DNA from 4 places in the Agrobacterium sp. genome. Region 1 is predicted to be linked to each of the others. Evidence: predicted binding sites of a transcription regulator. Region 1 holds the regulator's gene; each other region holds the start of a gene.

Region 1 (4,621 bases):
CGGGCGCAAACCGGCATGGATGACGGTGGCGCAAACGGCGGGCGCCATCATCGGCGGCGTCATCACGACCTCGTTGATCGGCGGTCTTTCGACTGCGATCTATTCCGCCGAGCATTTTCAGCGTGTCACCACCTATGGACTTTTTGCCAATCTGGCCGCCATGCCGCTCATGTCGCTGATCGTCATGCCTTTCGGCCTTGTCGCCATGCTGCTGATGCCTTTCGGGCTTGATGCTCCGTTCCTCAAGGTCATGGGTTACGGTATGGCTCTCGTGATCGAAGTTTCCCGGGAGGTGGCCTCCTGGGGAGGAAGCGCTGCGACGGGGCGGCCACATGGCTGGTTCCTGGGGCTTGCCTCCGTTGGTTTTCTGCTGCTGGCATTGTTACGCAGCCGGCTGGCGCTTCTTGGTTTGCCGTTTCTGGTCCTCGCCTTTGGCCTGTCGGCGGCCACGGCCTATCGCAATCCGCCTCATCTGCTTGTTCATGAGGATGGCATGCTGGTGGCGCTGCTGGAGGATGGCAAAGCCTACACGACGAAAACACGGCCGCAGGGTTTCGTTTATGACCAGTGGCAAAGGGCACTGCTGCTGCCGGAACAGCCAGTTCCGCCGGTCTTTCTCAAGAGCGAGGCTGCGGCAACCACCGTGGCTTTGACCAAGGCGAAGCTTGATCCGGAAAAGATGAGGGCGGTTACACGGCAGATGACGGTGGCCCTGAGAGACGCGGAGCCCGGTATTTTCACCTGCAGCAAAGGCATATGGTGTGCCGCACGCGCGGGAAGCGGCGAATGGATCATCGTTCTGGAAGATGGTCGATTTGCCGGAAAGGCTTGTGATATCGCCGATATTGTCGTCGTTTCCCGCAGAACATCCTTCTCCCAATGCCGCTCGGGCGCACTCTTGCTTAACCGCGATATCCTGCGGCGGATCGGTTCACTGGAAATAGACTTTGCCGGCAGCGATCAGGTAGCGGTAGTCGGCAGGTTGCGCGCCGCGATAGCCGGCATGGACAGGCCCTGGAGCGAACATCGCTATTACGACTGGAAAAGCGGCCGTTTTGACCATGAGGTCCCTGATGCCGTCACGCGGTTGCTGGCGGCACCACAATGAGGGCCGCCAGCCTGGATCGTCAGGCCTTGATGCGCAGATCCGTCGTCAATTCGCCGATCCCGCCGATTTCCTCTTCATGCGCCGCGTCGCGCCAGGTTTCCTTCAGTCCGGCCTCGTACCATTCGCGCATGGCGGGCAGGGCGAGCAGCCGGTCACAATAGGCTTTCGCTGCGGGCGAAAGTTCCGCGCCATAGGTCTGGAAACGGAAAGCCACCGGGCAGAAGAAGGCATCGACCGCCGTAAATTTCTGGCCGGCAAGAAAGGGCCCGCCAAATTTTGCCAGGCCTTCGCTCCACAGCGCATCAACGCGCTTTATGTCGGCCGCTAGCCCGGTATCACCACCCTTCGGTTTTACGCGAATGCCGACCGACATGGGGTAGAGATTGCGCAGCGAGAAAAAGCCCGCATGCATTTCGCTCGCAGCCGAACGCGACCAGGCTCTTGCCTGCTTGTCGCTCGCCCAGACGCCCTGATGTCGCTCCGCCAGATATTCGGCGATCGACAACGATTCCCAAACCGTCACGCCTTCATCAACGAGGCAAGGCACCTTGCCGGTTGGCGAAAAGGTGGAGAAGGAAACGCCTTCGCCGAAGGGAACGAGTTTTTCATCGAAAGCAATGCCGAGCGTGCGCATCAATACCCATGGCCGCAGTGACCATGAGGAATAGTTCTTGTTGGCGATATAAAGATCGTACATGGCGTGTTCCCCGATATGATGCGCATTTCTATACCGGCGGATGGGCCCAGGAATATTGCAAATAATCCATGGCTCCCATAAGCCGCATTGATGAGTGGGGCAGGAAGAAAAGAAGCACCTGCACGTCACCATTCGGAGATGACGACGAAACACACCGCGACGAGACTGATGACCTGCATCCTTTCTCAACGAAATTAAGGATGCTCATTTTCAATCATCTGTTTCTTACCGCTGCCTGCTGGCCTTCGCGATAAAAGATGTGCGGACCTGCCAGACGATGTCGTTTCTCACTTATGCAGAGCCGCATCGTTCCAAGGAGCAAGCTGCAATGCTCCATAAGGGGAGCGCCATAATCTTGATGGTGCCCGCAGCAAAAGGAATTGCGGCCCCATGCCTTGAATCAATGGTAACGGCGGATCAGCCCTACCAGCTTGCCCTGGATTTTCACCCGGTCCGGTCCAAAAATACGCGTTTCATAGGCTGGGTTTGCCGCCTCGAGCGCAATGGAGGCGCCCTTGCGACGGAAACGCTTCAGGGTGGCTTCCTCATCATCCACCAGCGCTACGACGATATCACCCGGATTCGCCGTATTGCCATTGCGGATGATGACGGTATCGCCATCAAAAATGCCGGCCTCGATCATCGAGTCGCCCTTGACCTCAAGAGCGTAATGTTCGCCCGAACCGAGCATATCAACAGGCACGGCCACATCGTGGGTATTGTTCTGGATGGCGGAAATCGGCACACCGGCGGCAATGCGGCCCATGACCGGCACGGTGACGGCCCCGACGAGATCATTGGCCGGCGTCTTGGGGGCAGGGGCCGCTTCCGGCGCCTTGGCCTTGCCAAGGCTGCCTTCGATGACGCTCGGCGAAAAGCCGCGCTGCGGCCTTGCACCCGGCGTATAGGCCTCAGGCAGCTTGATGACTTCCAGCGCTCGCGCTCTATTTGGTAGCCGGCGAATAAACCCGCGCTCTTCGAGGGCGGTGATCAGGCGGTGGATGCCAGATTTCGAGGCAAGATCGAGTGCGTCCTTCATTTCATCGAAGGATGGCGGCACGCCGGACTCTTTCATTCGTTCATGAATGAAGAGAAGCAATTCCTGCTGTTTGCGCGTGAGCATGAGGAAAACACCCTTTAGAATCGTAGTGGAAGTCGCGAAACAAATACAGAACGAACACTATATGTTCCATATGTGTTCCGCAATCCCCTAAAATTTCGTGAAGCTGCTATCTGTTGTTTTGATGATTTGCTTCTTGGCCTACGATTGTGCTTTTCTGCGGCCCAAATCGTCCAGGCATGTCCGGGCGGAGTGCCAGCGCAGGAAACAGGTCATGATGAAATCCCATAGCGTCGATCATCTCGTTCTGCCGGTGCAGGATATCGGCGTTGCCGCGAAACGTCTCGCCAGCCTTGGATTTACGGTCTCACCGGAGGCTTTGCATCCTTTCGGCACCCGAAATGCCTGTGTTTTTTTTACCGACGGGACCTATCTGGAGCCGCTCGTAATTGCTGATCCGGCTAAATATAATGCGTCGGCAGACAGGGGAGATGTGTTCACGGGCAGGGACAGGGCCTTCCGGCAACGTGACGGGCGGGAGGGTTTTTCGGCTCTTGTCGCCAAAACCGAAGATGCCCTTGCCGACCATGACAGGTTTCTGACGTCTGGCGTGTCAGCGGGCGATGTGTTCCAGTTTTCGCGGCCTGTGCGGATGCCGGATGGATCGGAAAGCGAGGCGGCGTTCCGGCTGGCTTTTGCGGCAAGCGGGGCGGCGGATTTCTTTCTGTTTAGTTGTCAGCGGCTGCAGGCCCTGCCGGGCGATCGAACAGTGCTGGAGCGCCATGCCAACGGTGTCTCCGGCCTCAGTGAAATCGTTCTGTTCTCCGGTGATGATCCGAACGCGGCGCGCTTGATCGAAACGGTGTTTGGTTGTGAGGGCAGAATATCTCCGGATGGTGATATGGTTTTCGCGACTGGCAATGCGCGCATCAGATTGACCGGAAAACCTGATTTCAGCGGACAGGCTCCGAATACTCCTGATTGGAGAGGCGGCGGATTGCGCGGTGCGGGCATCGTCTTTTCGTCACACGATCTTGCCGTGACAGAGGCGGCGCTTGCTGCTAATGGCGTGTCCTGCGCAAAAGCGGGCGGTCGCCTGGTGGTGCCCGCAGCACCTGGTCAGGGCGTTGCCTTCGCCTTCGAGGAAAAATGATGAGCGTTACGAACAATCTCAAAGTCACCGCCGGCGACGGCGCCAGCAAGGTTTCCTTTTCCAATACCGAGCGTTTTTCGCTGATCGCCGGCCCCTGCCAGATGGAAAGCCGGGAACATGCTTTCATGATCGCTGGCATCCTGAAGGAGCTTTGCGACAAGCTGGGGATCGGGCTCGTTTATAAGTCCTCCTTCGACAAGGCGAACCGCACCTCGCTTTCCGGCAAGCGCGGCATCGGCCTTGACAGTGCGATGCAGGTTTTCGCTGATCTCAAGAAGGAATTCGGCTTTCCTGTTCTGACCGACATTCACACCGAGGAGCAATGCGCCATCGTTTCCGAGGTGGTGGATGTGCTGCAGATTCCGGCTTTCCTCAGCCGCCAGACCGATCTTCTCGTCGCCGCCGCCAAAACCGGCCGTGTCATCAACGTCAAGAAGGGCCAGTTCCTGGCGCCCTGGGACATGAAGAACGTGCTCGCCAAGCTTAATGAGAGCGGCAACCCGAATGTGCTTCTGTGCGAGCGCGGCGCTTCCTTCGGTTACAATACGCTGGTCTCCGACATGCGCTCCCTGCCGATCATGGCATCGCTTGGCGCGCCGGTCG
Region 2 (4,621 bases), on a different contig from region 1:
CAACACGGGTATTGCCCTCGCCTTTGCCGCTGCCGCGAAGGGCTACAAGCTGATCCTGACCATGCCTGAAACCATGTCGGTTGAACGCCGGAAAATGCTGGCCCTGCTCGGCGCCGAACTGGTGTTGACCGAAGGTCCGAAGGGCATGAAGGGCGCCATCGCCAAGGCGCAGGAACTGGCCGAGACGCTGCCTGACGCGATCATTCCGCAGCAGTTCGAAAACCCTGCCAATCCGGATATTCACCGCAAGACGACGGCGGAAGAAATCTGGAACGACACCGAAGGCACGGTCGATATTCTCGTCTCGGGCATTGGCACCGGCGGCACCATCACCGGCACGGGCCAAGTGCTGAAATCGCGCAAGCCCGAAGTGAAGGTGATTGCCGTCGAGCCCGCCGACAGCCCGGTTCTTTCCGGCGGCAACCCCGGCCCCCACAAGATTCAGGGCATCGGCGCCGGTTTTGCGCCCGCCATCCTCGACACCGGTATTTATGACGAGATCGTCACCGTCACCAATGATGAGGCTTTCGAAATCGCACGTCTGGCGGCAAGGCTGGAAGGCGTGCCTGTCGGCATCTCCTCGGGTGCGGCGCTGGCGGCAGCCATCAAGGTTGGTGCGCGTGAGGAAAATGCCGGCAAGAACATCGTCGTCATCATTCCTTCCTTTGCGGAACGCTACCTTTCGACGGCGCTTTTCGAAGGCCTTGGGCTTTAAGCCAGGCTTTCAAGCGCAGTGCGATCCCGCATCCGATTAGCGAATATCCCGATGTGCCGCTGGCCCCGCTGGCGGCACAATGGTTTCTGAGGCAAAGCACCAAGGGCGACCTCCTACGCCGCCGCCGTAAGCCTTTCCCCTGCGATACGATAGGACACAGCTTCCGCCACATGGATGCGGCCAACCGTCTGCTTGCCATCCAGATCGGCCAGGGTGCGGGCAACCTTGAGAATGCGATGATAACCGCGCGCGGAAAACTTCAGCCGCTCGGCGGCATCGCGCAGCAATTGCAGCCCGGACGCATCCGGCTCGGCATATTTTTCTATCAGGGTCGTCGTGCAGCGAGCGTTCGTGCGAATGGCGGCAAATCCCGCCGCGTAGCGTTCCTGCTGCGCAAGGCGTGCCCGGGCGACCCGGGCGGCCACCACCGCACTCGGCTCGGCCACCACAGGACGAATGAGATCGGCGGCAGAGACAGCGGGAACGTCGATGCGGATATCGATACGGTCTAGCAACGGTCCGGAAATGCGAGCCTGATAATCGGTTACACAGCGCTGGCCTCGGGCGCAGTTGAAACCCGGCTCTCCCGCCATGCCGCACCTGCAGGGGTTCATGGCCGCAACGAGTTGGATTTCTGCCGGATAGCTGACGCGGTGATTGGCTCGCGCAATGATGCATTCGCCCGTTTCCAGCGGCTGGCGAAGCGCATCCAGCACCTGCGGCGAAAATTCCGGGAACTCATCCAGAAAAAGAACGCCGTGATGGGCAAGCGAAGCTTCGCCCGGTTTGGCGCGCAGCCCTCCGCCGATCAGCGCCGCCATAGTGGCGGAATGGTGCGGCGTGCGGAAAGGCCTGCGGTCCGACAGCTTGCCACCCGACAATTGGCCGGCGATGGAATGGACCATGGACACTTCCAGCAACTCCGCCACTTCCAGCGGGGGCAGGATGGAAGGCAAGCGGGCTGCGAGCATGGATTTACCCGAGCCGGGTGGGCCGACCATCAGCAGATTATGGCCGCCAGCGGCGGCCACCTCCAGCGCGCGCCGGGCACTCTCCTGTCCCTTGATGTCAGCTAAATCAGGCAGATTAACCGGATTGGCGCGGATGGCGGGCGTCGGGCGCGCGAGAAGCTGTGTGCCGCGAAAATGATTGGCGAGTGCAATGAGACTGCGCGGGGCGAGAATATCGATACTGGCTCCGGCCCAGGCCGCTTCCGGCCCGCTTTCAGCCGGGCAGATCAGCCCCTTGCCGAGTGCATTGGCGCCGATAGCCGCCGGCAGGGCGCCCGAAACCGTACCGATGGTGCCATCAAGATTGAGTTCGCCGAGAACCACATAACGTCCCAGCATGTCTGCCGGTATCGCCCCCAAGGCAGCCATGAGGCCAAGCGCAATGGGAAGATCAAAATGCGATCCTTCCTTGGGCAAATCCGCAGGCGCGAGATTGACGGTGACTTTTTTCGCCGGCAGCGCCAAACCCGAGGCATGCAGGGCGGCCTGCACCCTCTCGCGGCTTTCGGCCACCGCCTTGTCTGGCAGGCCGACAATCTGGATGCCGACCTTTCCGGGTGCGACCATGACCTGCACCTCGACGGGCACACCCTCTATGCCCTGAAATGCAACCGTATTGACCCTTGCCACCATGGCCTGCCCCGCAAACCGGCCGCATCACCAGAGCTTCATGCCCTGTTGCGGCCACCCGCAAGCAACGTGCCACAGGGCAAAGAATAAAACAAGAACATCCAGCGAACAATTTCCCGCTGACGATGTATTTTAGTTGCATCTAGTTGCGCTCATGGAACAAAGCTGGATCGGCAGCAGGTCGCGTCAGAAATCCTGAGCTTCGCGCTTTTTCTCGATCGCGTCCCACAAAAGGCTTGCGACATCGGCACCGCCGAATTTGCGCACTTCACGAATGCCGGTCGGCGAGGTGACATTGATTTCTGTCATATAGTCGCCAATCACGTCGATGCCGACGAAGAGGAAACCGCGCTCGCGCAAGGCCGGACCGATGCGGCGGCAGATTTCCTTCTCGCGCGCCGTCAGTTCCGTCGGTTCCGGCCGTCCGCCGGCATGCATGTTGGAACGGGCATCGTTTTCCGCCGGTACGCGGTTGATTGCGCCCACAGGTTCGCCATCCACCAGGAGGATGCGCTTGTCGCCCTTTCGGACGTCAGGCAGATATTGCTGGGCGATGTAAGGCTCGCGGAACATCTGGCCAAACATCTCCAGCAGCGAGGAGAAATTGCGGTCGTCGCGCGCGGAATGGAAGACGCCTGCGCCGCCATTGCCATAAAGCGGCTTCAGAATGATATCGCCCATTTCATTGCGGAAGCGGGCGATTTCCTCCACGTCCTTGGTGATCAACGTCTTCGGCATCAGATCGGCGAATTCGGTGACGAAAATCTTTTCCGGCGAGTTACGGACCCAGGCGGGATCGTTGACCACCAGCGTTTTCGGATGAATGCGTTCCAGCAGATGGGTCGAGGTGATGTAAGCCATGTCGAAGGGCGGATCCTGACGCAGATGGATGACATCCATGGTCGAGAGATCGACACGCTCCGGCTCCGACAGGGAGAAATGGTCGCCCTTGATGTCGCGCAGTTCCATCTGCTCCACCGTGGCGTAAATCTTGCCATCGCGCATGGAAAGGCGCTCGGGCGTATAATGGAACAGCCGGTAGCCGCGTGCCTGCGCCTCGAGGCTCATGGCGAAGGTGGAGTCACCGGCGATATTGATGCCGGAGACATGATCCATCTGGATCGCGACGTTCTTGATCTTCGCCATGCGCATGTTCCTCTTGCAGCATGCGGACGCTTTCCCGGCCCGCCGTGCCCATTGCCTCGCCTTTTCAAGCTTCCCTGCAGTACCGGGAGGGACCCGGAAACGCTTCAGAAAACCCTGAAGATGTAGGGCAGCGATCATTCAAAGGCAACTGCTGCAAGCGGTGGTTCGTGTGAGTTTTATTGAACCTTCACAATTCCGTTGGCGGCGCCGCACCGGCCCCGCCCATCGGAAGGTTTTATGGGTTCAGGCCGCCAGCTTATAGGAACGGCCGGCAAACAGCTTGTTCTTGACGCGATAGGCGAGAGCCAGCGCCTTGGGGAACGGGCGGCGCATGAAAGCGACCTTGCGGACATAATCATCCACCCGCCAGGTGGCCCATGTTCCCGCAGGGAAATAGGCGACATCGCCGACCCGCAGGATGCTGATGGAACCGTCTTCCGCGGTTACATGCACTTCGCCTTCCAGAATATAGACGGTTTCATCCCAGCCGAAGAACCAGCGGAATTCCCCCGCCGTGCAATCCCACATGGCGGTGCTGGAAGCACGGTCGCCGCTTCTGGAGTGATCCGCCGCGCGCGCCTGGGGGTTACCGGAAATGATCCAGTCCGGATTGATGGGGGCCGGCTGAAGCCGCAGATCGGTGCAGGATGCGCTGACGACAGCCTCATCTTTTGACCGACGCAAATAGGCCGGCAATATCGGCATTGTGCGGACCGCCATGGTTGCCGCGGCAGCGAACATCATTTTGAAGGACATATTAGAAAACCCCCGTGAAATATTGGAGGTCTTCTATCATCGGGATCGTAACGAAGCGGTTTTGACAATCGGCGCAATTTTATTCATCGCGCCGATTTCTGTGATGCGCTCAGGCCGTCGCCATCTGCGCGGGCTGCGCCGCCAGCTGCTCCGCTTTGCCGGCAATGCGCTTGCCGGTTTCGCTGGAGAAGAAATGCAGTTTTTCCGGCGCGATCGTCACGGAGAGCGCGGACGGAACCTCGACATCCGGCGGGAACGCAACTGTCAGGCTCTGGTCGCCGATCATGCCGTGGATGAGACGCTGCGAACCCAGTTCCTCGATATAATCGACCCGAAGCGGGAAGCCCTGTTCACCTGCCGCAGC
Region 3 (4,621 bases), on a different contig from region 1:
CAGCGCGCGAGATAGGAGCCACCGTCGACCTTCAGGCAGGATGTCTGGCCGAGTTCGAACATGGTGCCGCGATTTCGGCATTTGCAATTATGGGCATCCGCCAAGGTAGGAATAAGGGCCATGATCAGGCCAAGTATGAGCACTCCAGTACGCATGGCTGAGGCTCCAAAGGATATCCCGCCAGATTACTCCTGTCCGAGGGCATAGTCAAAAACGGCCTTTGCCTGTGATGCGCGCCCTCTGAGGGCAGCAGCCGCTGCGAGTTCCCCCGCTAGCACCCGATCAAAATCGCCCTGATATCATTCACATTCGTCAGGGTCGGACCCGTCACGACGAGGTCTCCTGCCGCCTTGAAAGCGGTGTAGCTGTCGTGGCTTACGAGCGACTGACGCGGATCGACACCGGCTTCGCGCATGCGGGCAAGCGTATCCGGCGTCACCACAGCACCCGCCGCATCCTCGACGCCGTCTATGCCGTCGCTATCGCCGGCAATGGCCCAGATGCTGCCCGCGCCCTTCAGCGTCAGTGCGAGGCTCAGCAGGAACTCCGTGTTACGGCCGCCCTTGCCGGCTGGCCCCTTGCCAATCGTGACCGTGGTTTCGCCGCCGGAAAGCAAAACGGCCGGGCCCTTGACCGGCAGGCCCTTGCGACTGGCGGAGAGCGCTATACCGGCCATGACAGCCCCGACATCCTTGGATTCGCCTTCCAGCGAATCCCCGAGGATGAGCGGCGTAAGCCCGAGTTTCACGGCCTCATCCGCTGCCGCCTGCAAGGCGAGCGAAGGAGCGGCAATGAGCCGGATATCCTCGTCGATATCGCCGGTCTTCGGGGTTTCCTCACCTTTTTCCAGCACCTTGCGCACGTTTTCCGGAAGATCGAGCGCATAACGGGAGATGATTTCCCGCACGGTTTCGATGTCGCTCGGATCGGCAACCGTCGGGCCGGAGGCGATTTCCGAGGGGTCGTCGCCCGGCACGTCGGAAATCAGCAGCGAAACAACCTTGGCCGGTATGGCGGCCAGCGCCAGCCGTCCGCCCTTGATGCGGGAGAGATGCTTGCGCACGGCGTTCATGTCGGAAATCGTCGCGCCGCTAGCAAGCAAAGCGCGGTTGACGGCCATCTTGTCCGCAAGTGTCATGCCTTCGGCCGGTGCCACCATCAGCGCCGAACCGCCGCCGGAAATCAGCGCGATCACCATGTCGTCGGTGGTCAATCCCTCGACGGCGGCGAGAATGCGTTTTGCCGCTTCCGCGCTCCTATCGTCGGGCACGGGATGGGAAGCCTCGATGATCTCGATATGCGCAGTCGGGACGGCATGGCCGTAACGCGTGACCACCACACCCGAGAGATCGACATGTGGCCATGCCGCTTCAAGCGCTGCGGCCATCGCGGCCGAGGCCTTGCCGGCGCCCACCACCACGCACCGGCCTTTGGGCGGAGATGGAAGGTGGTGTTGCAACACCTTTGCCGGATCGGCGCTGGCGACTGCAGCCATGAAGATGCGGTTGAGGGCGTCTCTTGCGGACGTGTCGTTCCATGCGCTCATCGGTTCATGCTCCGATCCAGAGGAAGCCGAGCGCAAACAATGCCGGCAACGCCTGAATGAACAGGATCTTCATATTGGCTGTCATGGCGCCGAAAATACCGGCCACCAGAACGCAGGTAAGGAAGAAAACCTTGAAGCTCAGCCCTTCATCGCCCTGCGTGAGCCCATAGATCAGCCCCGCTGCGAGAAAGCCGTTATAAAGGCCCTGATTGGCGGCAAGCACTTTTGTTTGCCGGGCAAAATCCGCCGAAAGACCGAAAGCATTGCGCCCGGCTGGCTTTTCCCACAGCAGCATTTCCAGAATGACGATGTAAATATGGATGGCCGCAACCACGGCAATCAGAATGCTGGCGATCATCGGCGGTTTCCTCCAAACCATGATGTCCGTAGCCGTTGTCAGGGTGAACAGGTGGCGAGCGGACACTTCCGTTTTAACGGTGGCACGAAGGGCTGCAAGGCCAGAATCTCCTCTTCCCGTGCAAACTGTTGAAGAGTGGTGACCTGTTGCTTGACTCTTTGCTGAAATAGGAACAAAACAAGAACAATAGAGATGAATAACCGGAATTGAAACCTGTCATGCCATGCAAAAGCGCGCGGATCAGTTGCTCGTTGTCGAAGAGCTGCGTGAAAGGCTGGAAAGGATCGGTAACGGTCCTGAGCGGCTGCACGAGACCTTGCCTTTCGGCGTGGATGCCATCGACCATCGCCTGCCGGGAGGCGGGCTCAAGCTCGGCTGTCTGCATGAGCTGAGCGGCGGCGGCAATGGCGCTGCCGATGGTGCGGCGGCCGCCCTTTTTGCGGCCGGTGTGGCGGCAAGGCTTTCCGGCAAGGTTTTATGGTGCGTCACCCGGCGGGATCTGTTCATGCCGGGGCTGACGCAGGCCGGCCTTTCGCAGAACCGGCTCATCATTGTTGAATGCCGCGATGAGAAGGGCGTGCTCGACTGTTTCGAGGAGGGCTTGCGCTGCAATGGTTTCGGCGCGGTGATGGGTGAGGTGGCAAAACTGCCGATGAACGCATCGCGACGGCTGCAACTGGCGGCGGAAACCTCCGGTGTTACCGGCATCGCCATCCGCCGTTTCCGGCGTGCGGCCGATGCGGCGCTGTACGGCGAACCGACGGCGGCGGTGACCCGCTGGCGCATCTCCGTCCGTCCTTCTTCGCCCTTGCCGGTGCCGGGGGTGGGCAGGCCGCGCTGGTTTCTCGAGCTTTTGCGATGTCGCGGCGGCGAAAGCGCTGAATTTGAAGTGGAAGCCTGTGATGCAAAGGGTCGTATCGCTCTACCTGCCGACATGGCCGACGGATCGCTTCCGGCGTCTTTCGGGAGAGAACGCGCCGCCGGTTGAAAAGCCGCTGGTCATGATCGGCCGCCAGGGCAGCCGCCGGCTGGTGCTGGCGCTCGACAAAGCGGCAAAGGCGGCGGGCATCCGGCCCGGCACGCCGGTCAGCAAGGCGCAGGCGCTGGTGCCGGGCCTTCTGGTGGAAGATCTGGATGCAGCTGGAGATGCCCGCGCCCTGCAGCAGCTGGCCTTTCATTTTCTGCGCATCTATGCCCCCATCGTCGCCGCCGATACGCCTGATGGGCTGGTGCTGGACACGGCGGGAGCGGACCATCTGCACGGCGATGAGACGCTGATGCTGAGCGGCATGGTCAACCGCCTGCATGCCGCAGGCTTTGCCGCCCGTGCTGCCATTGCCGATAGCTGGGGTGCTGCCCATGCGCTGGCCCGCTTCGGCCGCGAGCAGATCAGCATCATACCGCCGGGCGGACAGCGGGCAGCGATCAGCGGGTTGCCGCTTGCCGCGTTGAGGCTGGAGGAGCGTATCGTTTCCGGGTTGAAGGTACTCGGCTTTCGCAGCATCGGCGAGCTTGCCGAAGCCCCGCGCGCGCCGCTGACCCTGCGTTTTGGCCCCGAACTCGTCCGGCGTCTTTCCCAGGCTTTCGGGGAGATCGGCGAACCCATAGAGCCGGTGCGCGTGGCCGAACTGGTGGAGGTGCGTCGCGCCTTTCCCGAGCCGATTGTGGCGGCGGAAACGATTGCCCGTTATACGCAGAAGCTGGTCACGGGGCTTTGCTCAGCACTTGAAAAACGCGGCCTTGGTGCCCGCCGGGTCGATCTGGTGCTGCACCGGGTCGATAGCGGCCTGCAGGCGGTACGCGCAGGCACCTCCAGACCGGTGCGCGACATCAAGCAGCTTGTCCGGCTTCTGACCGACCGTATCGACACCATTGATCCCGGTTTCGGCATCGAGATGATGGTGCTGACCGCCACCCATGCCGAGCCGCTTCTCGCCGCGCAGGCCCGGTCCTCGCTTCTGGAGGAGGGGCGTGCGGACATCGCCGATACGGTCGATGTTATCCTCAATCGCGGCCACAGGGTCTATCGTTATGCGGCGGTGGCAAGCGATGTGCCGGAACGCTCCGTTGCCCGCGTTGCGGCGCTTGCATCTGAGGCTACCCTCGGCTGGCCCGGCCACTGGCCTCGTCCGGTCAGGCTTTTTGCAAGGCCGGAACCCATCGAGACGCTGGCGCTGCTGCCGGACCATCCGCCGCGTTATTTCATCTGGAAAGGCGTGCGCCATAATGTGCGGCGCGCCGACGGGCCGGAACGGGTGTTCGGCGAATGGTGGAAACGCGACCGGGAAAAGGAAGCCGTGCGCGATTATTTCACGGTGGAAAATGAAAGCGGCGAGCGCTTCTGGATTTTCCGCTCCGGCGATGGCGAACATGCCGAGACAGGCTCGCAGGGCTGGTTCATCCACGGGGTCTTTGCATGAGCACGCCGCGTTATGCCGAACTTCAGGTGACCACGCATTTTTCCTTCCTGCGCGGCGCAAGCTCCTGCGAGGAGCTTTTCGAACAGGCCAAAAACCTCGGCATCGAGGCGCTCGGCATTGTCGACCGCAACAGCCTTGCGGGCATTCCCCGCGCCTACGAGGCGGCAAGCACCCACGGCATCCGGCTCGTCATCGGCTGCCGGCTCGATCTGGATGACGATCTTTCCGTGCTTGTCTACCCCATGGATCGCCCGGCATACGGCCGGCTTTGCCGCCTGCTGTCCGTTGGCAAAAAGA
Region 4 (4,621 bases), on a different contig from region 1:
TTGCCACATTGTTGAAAAGACAGAAACCCATGGCCTTGGCTGTTTCGGCGTGGTGGCCGGGCGGGCGGGCCGCGACGAAGACATTGTCGGCAGCGCCGGTAAACACGTCGTCCACCGCCGCCATCGCCGCACCGATGCCGGTCAGCGCCGCCTGCAGGCTTTTGCGTGATACATAAGTGTCGGCCTCGACGCGGTTGATCTCGCCATCCTCTTCAGGGATCTGCCGCATGACGGCAAGCAGGTGCTCCTCCGGATGCGCCAGCAACACCGCGTCTTCATTGGCCTGAGGCGCTTCTCTGCGGATCAGGCGCTCGAAATTCGGATGTTCGAGCGCGATGTTCAGAGATCGCAGGCGATCCGGCCGCTCGGGGTGGCCTTCGGGCGTGATATGCTCCAGGAAGATCGGATGTTCGTATAAACGCGTCGCCATTCTTTTCCTCCCGAAGAAAGTGTGTTCAGGCGCGCTGCGGCAGAAGCGGATAACCCGCCATCACGGCGCGGCCGGCCAGCGCTGCAAGCACAGCCTTCAGCGCATCGCCCGGAATGAAGGCGAGCGAACCCATGAAGGCCTTTTCGAAACCAAGACCGACGACCAGCGCCAGATAGGTGATGCCGAAAGCATAAAGCACGATCACGCCGCCGATCAGGCTGGCGATGAAAAAGCCGATGCCCTGTGTCAGGGCAGACTGGCTGCGATTGACGAGTTTTTCCGAGAGCGTGCCGGTGACGAAAACCGCCGCGATCCAGCCGATCAGGAAGCCCGTCGTCGGCGTGGTGAAGATGGAAAGGCCGCCGCGTCCGCCCGAAAGCACCGGCAGGCCGATGGCGGCAATCAGGATTGTCAGGAGAACCGCGAGCGTACCGCGCTTTGCGCCGAGGACGACGCCTGCCAGCATGACGCCGAGCGACTGCGCGGTGATCGGCACCGGAATGAAACCGAGCGTGATCGGCGGCAGAAGCCCGAGTGCGATGATGATGGCGGAAAACAGCGAAATCAGCACAAGGTCGCGGGTCGTCATGACGCTCAAAACTCCGGATGGTTATCTGGCCGCAAGCTTTGGCCTCTGAAACCGCGCGCGTCAATGGCGTCGGCGATGGCATCGGCATCCTTCAACGTCATAATGACGAGCGGCACGATGGTGGTGGCCATGCGCACCGGCAGGCCGCGCGCCCGGTGCGCATCGCGCACCGCATGGTAGCGGTTGACGATCTCAGGCACGAACCGCACCACCAGACCGACGGCAAGTCCGATATCGGCGGCCTTGACCAGCCCCAGCCGTTCCAGGGGGGCCGCGGCACGCGTAATCTCGTCCATGAATTGCGAAATGCTGACGGTGATGGTGACGGCGGTGGCAAGCAGCGCGAGCGCCGTCAGCCGCAGAAGATTGACACTCGCATCATGGGCTGGAAGCAGGAGATAGCTGAAACCGGCGACGAGGAAGATGGTCAGCATCACCGGCCGCAGCCGCAGGCCGATCTCGTGGAAGGGCAGGCGTGTCTCGCGCAGGATGGCGGCGGCGAGAACCACGGCGCATCCCAGAAGCGGCAGATCGCGGGTGAGGAACAGCGCGATGCTGAAGCCCATAAGCGTCAGGAGCTTGACGGGCGGCGAGACGCGGTAGAGCCAGCCGGTGCCTTCGACATGCAGCGATTTCATCGCGATGCCACCTCCAGATAATGCGCAACCGCCTCTTCGGGGCCGGCATCGGCAACCAGCGCGCCTTCATGGAAAACCAGCACGCGGTCGAAGCCTGCAACCAGCGACAGGTCATGGGTGATGACAACAAGCGCCTGCGACAGCGCCGCCATGGTTTTTTCAACGATAGTACGGTTTTTCAGATCAAGCTGGTTGGTCGGTTCATCGAGAATTAGGATTTGCGGATCGGTGACCAGAAGGGCGGCAAGCGCTGCAAGCTGCAGTTCTCCGCCGGAAAGCTCATGCGCGCGCCGCTCTTCCAGATGGGGAATGCCGAGCCGCGCAAGAACGGCCTTCACCCGGTTTTCGGTTTCCGCCCTGCCGATGCCGAGCCGCTTGAGGCCGAAGGCGACATCGTCGCGCACGATCGGCAGGATGATCTGGTTCTGCGGATTCTGGAAGATGAAGCCGACCGTCTGCAATACCGCTTTGGCGTCGCTCACGGTGTCGAGACCGTTTACCGAAACCTTGCCCGCACTCGGCTTGTTCAGCCCGTTGATCAGCCGGGCAAAGGTGGTCTTGCCGGAACCATTGAGGCCGATCACGCCGATGCGCCGTTCCGTCAATGTCACAGACAGCGGCTGCAGGGCCTGCCGGCCCTCGAAAGCGACACCGGCGGCATCGAAACGGATTTCCAAGCTTACATCCTCGCGCTCGTTTTCCGGTTCTATACCCCGTCATCAACAGAAGTGAAACAAGGAACAAAAAAAGAACATTGCAATCCTGAAAAAGCCGTCATACCTTTTGCGCCATGACGATCAAGGTTTCGAACGAAGCGGCAAGGCGGATTTTTCTGGCGCGGCAGGGGCTTTGCTCCCCGCCCGGCAAGGCGCTTTCCAAGGATGGCCTGCTGCAGCTCATCACCGATATCGGTTTTGTGCAGGTGGACAGCATCGGCACCGTGGAGCGCGCCCACCACCAGATTATCTTCTCACGCAACCAGACCTACAGGCGTGACCATCTGACCACGCTGCTGGAAAAGGACCGCGCGCTTTTCGAGCACTGGACGCATGACGCTTCCATCGTACCGACGGAGTTTTACCCCTATTGGAAACACCGCTTCCGCCGCCGCGAGCCGATCATTCAGGAGCGCTGGCGCAAATGGCATGGAGAGGGCTTCGATGCCGCTTTCGGCGAAACGCTGGAGCGCATCGCCGCCACCGGCCCGGTTCTGGCGCGGGAGCTGAAGGAGGAGGGGCATCAGTCCGGCGGCTGGTGGAACTGGCATCCCTCCAAGACGGCGCTCGAATATTTATGGCACACCGGCAAGCTCGCCATATCCGGCCGCGTGAATTTCCAGAAGGTCTATGATCTCGCCGAGCGTGTCATTCCCGGCGAGCACCACGAAACCGAGGTGGAGCACGCCGAATTTGTCGACTGGGCCTGCCGCGAAGCGCTGAAGCGGCTGGGTTTCGCCACCCATGGCGAAATCGCCGCCTTTTTCGATCTCGTCACCCCGCAGGAGGCGAGGGACTGGGTCAAGAGCCATCGCGATGAACTCTGCGAGGTCTCGCTTCTCTCCAGCGACGGAGACACCGCCCGCCCGTCTTTTGCCTTTGCCGATTTCACCGCCGACCTGACGGATGTACCGGAACCCTCCGCCCGCGTCCGTGTCCTCAGCCCCTTCGACCCGCTGTTGCGCGACCGAAACCGCACGGAACGGCTGTTCGGCTTTTATTACCGCATCGAGGTCTTCGTGCCCGAGCCGAAACGGCAATATGGCTATTATGTCTTCCCGCTTCTGGAGGGCGACCGGATGATTGGCCGCATCGACATGAAGGCGGATCGCAAGCGCGGCACGCTGGATGTGCGCCGCCTGTGGCTGGAGCCTGGCGTGCGCGCCTCAGCAGGACGGCTTGAAAAGCTCGACGCGGAACTATCGCGGCTTGCGAAGTTTACCGGGGTTGAGAGCGTGAATTATCTGGAGGGCTGGCGGGAGGACAAATGAAGGTGTCTTTTCGCGGTGCCTGAATGTAGTGGCGAGCGCCGCCACACTCGCCCTTGAGGCGAGGATCCACAAGCCGCGGAGACAATGGCTTCCGGGATCATGACTTCACGTGTCCGGAACATCTCAAGCATGTCACGTCGGGAACTGCGGGATGGATCCTCGGCACAAGGCCGAGGATGACGCCGAACGGGCGAAGAGCGCGCCAAGCCGAAGCGCTCTCGCGAAGCCCCTAAATCACCCGATATCCGTCGCCGAAATTTTGATGCCAAAGCCTTCCAGGCCGACATAATGACGCTCGCGTGTCGTCATCAGCTTGATCGAGCTGATGCCGAGGTCTTTGAGGATCTGCGCACCGAGACCGATTTCCAGCCATTCGTTTTCACGTGAGCGGGCCTGCGCATGCGCCTCGTCGGGATCACGCGCCTTGCGACGGCCGGCCACCTGGCCGACGCCGACGGAGCCCTCACGCAGATAGACGATGACGCCGCGGCCTTCCTCGGCAATCTTCTGCATATAGTGCTGCACCGGCTGGCGGTCGCCGAACACGTCGTCGGCGACATTTTCCGGGTGCAGGCGAACGGGAATGTCGACACCGTCTCTGATATCGCCGAAAATCACCGCCATATGCTGCATCCGGTCCCAGGGCAGGGAATAGGTTTGCGCCTTGGCCGGTCCGAACGGCGTTTCGATGGTGAAGGAGGATTCCATCTCCACCAGCGTTTCCTTGCGCTGGCGATAGGCGATGAGGTCGGCGACGGAAACCTGCTTCAGCTTGTGTTTTTCCGCAAAGGCGGTGACCTGCGGTCCGCGCGTCACGGTGCCGTCATCATTGACGAGTTCGCAGATGACACCGATGGGCGGCAGGCCCGCAAGCTTGCAGAGATCGACCGCCGCTTCGGTATGGCCGGAGCGCATCAGGACGCCACCTTCACGGGCAATCAGCGGGAAGATGTGGCCCGGCCGGGTAAAATCGGCAG

The links. The regulator LexA, encoded in region 1, represses DNA repair genes until DNA is damaged. The targets are predictions, from matches to a motif close to TGTTCNNNNTGTGTTCNG.
Region 2: a site for LexA is predicted at 2,438-2,455, ahead of AC5I5B_RS12925 (YifB family Mg chelatase-like AAA ATPase). Genes of this name have one in related genera too.
Region 3: a site for LexA is predicted at 2,073-2,090, ahead of AC5I5B_RS09355 (ImuA family protein). Genes of this name have one in related genera too.
Region 4: a site for LexA is predicted at 2,394-2,411, ahead of AC5I5B_RS14910 (energy-coupling factor ABC transporter ATP-binding protein). Genes of this name have one in related genera too.

What each region holds. Positions count from the first base shown of each region.
Region 1 is NZ_JCABZP010000010.1:128,222-132,842, forward strand. It holds gene AC5I5B_RS07175 (ComEC/Rec2 family competence protein) at 1-1,108, shown strand, start outside; gene AC5I5B_RS07180 (glutathione S-transferase family protein) at 1,128-1,805, opposite strand; gene lexA (transcriptional repressor LexA) at 2,206-2,928, opposite strand; gene AC5I5B_RS07190 (VOC family protein) at 3,140-4,018, shown strand; gene kdsA (3-deoxy-8-phosphooctulonate synthase) at 4,018-4,621, shown strand, end outside.
Region 2 is NZ_JCABZP010000014.1:238,711-243,331, reverse strand. It holds gene cysK (cysteine synthase A) at 1-715, shown strand, start outside; gene AC5I5B_RS12925 (YifB family Mg chelatase-like AAA ATPase) at 829-2,358, opposite strand; gene gshB (glutathione synthase) at 2,542-3,501, opposite strand; gene AC5I5B_RS12915 (cupin domain-containing protein) at 3,745-4,257, opposite strand; gene AC5I5B_RS12910 (sn-glycerol-3-phosphate import ATP-binding protein UgpC) at 4,367-4,621, opposite strand, start outside.
Region 3 is NZ_JCABZP010000011.1:66,954-71,574, reverse strand. It holds gene AC5I5B_RS09370 (hypothetical protein) at 1-155, opposite strand, end outside; gene AC5I5B_RS09365 (glycerate kinase type-2 family protein) at 272-1,546, opposite strand; gene AC5I5B_RS09360 (DUF1304 domain-containing protein) at 1,551-1,904, opposite strand; gene AC5I5B_RS09355 (ImuA family protein) at 2,128-2,892, shown strand; gene AC5I5B_RS09350 (Y-family DNA polymerase) at 2,807-4,324, shown strand; gene AC5I5B_RS09345 (error-prone DNA polymerase) at 4,321-4,621, shown strand, end outside.
Region 4 is NZ_JCABZP010000014.1:661,059-665,679, forward strand. It holds gene AC5I5B_RS14895 (histone deacetylase family protein) at 1-430, opposite strand, end outside; gene AC5I5B_RS14900 (biotin transporter BioY) at 456-1,019, opposite strand; gene AC5I5B_RS14905 (energy-coupling factor transporter transmembrane component T family protein) at 1,025-1,657, opposite strand; gene AC5I5B_RS14910 (energy-coupling factor ABC transporter ATP-binding protein) at 1,654-2,334, opposite strand; gene AC5I5B_RS14915 (winged helix-turn-helix domain-containing protein) at 2,448-3,644, shown strand; gene ribB (3,4-dihydroxy-2-butanone-4-phosphate synthase) at 3,879-4,621, opposite strand, start outside.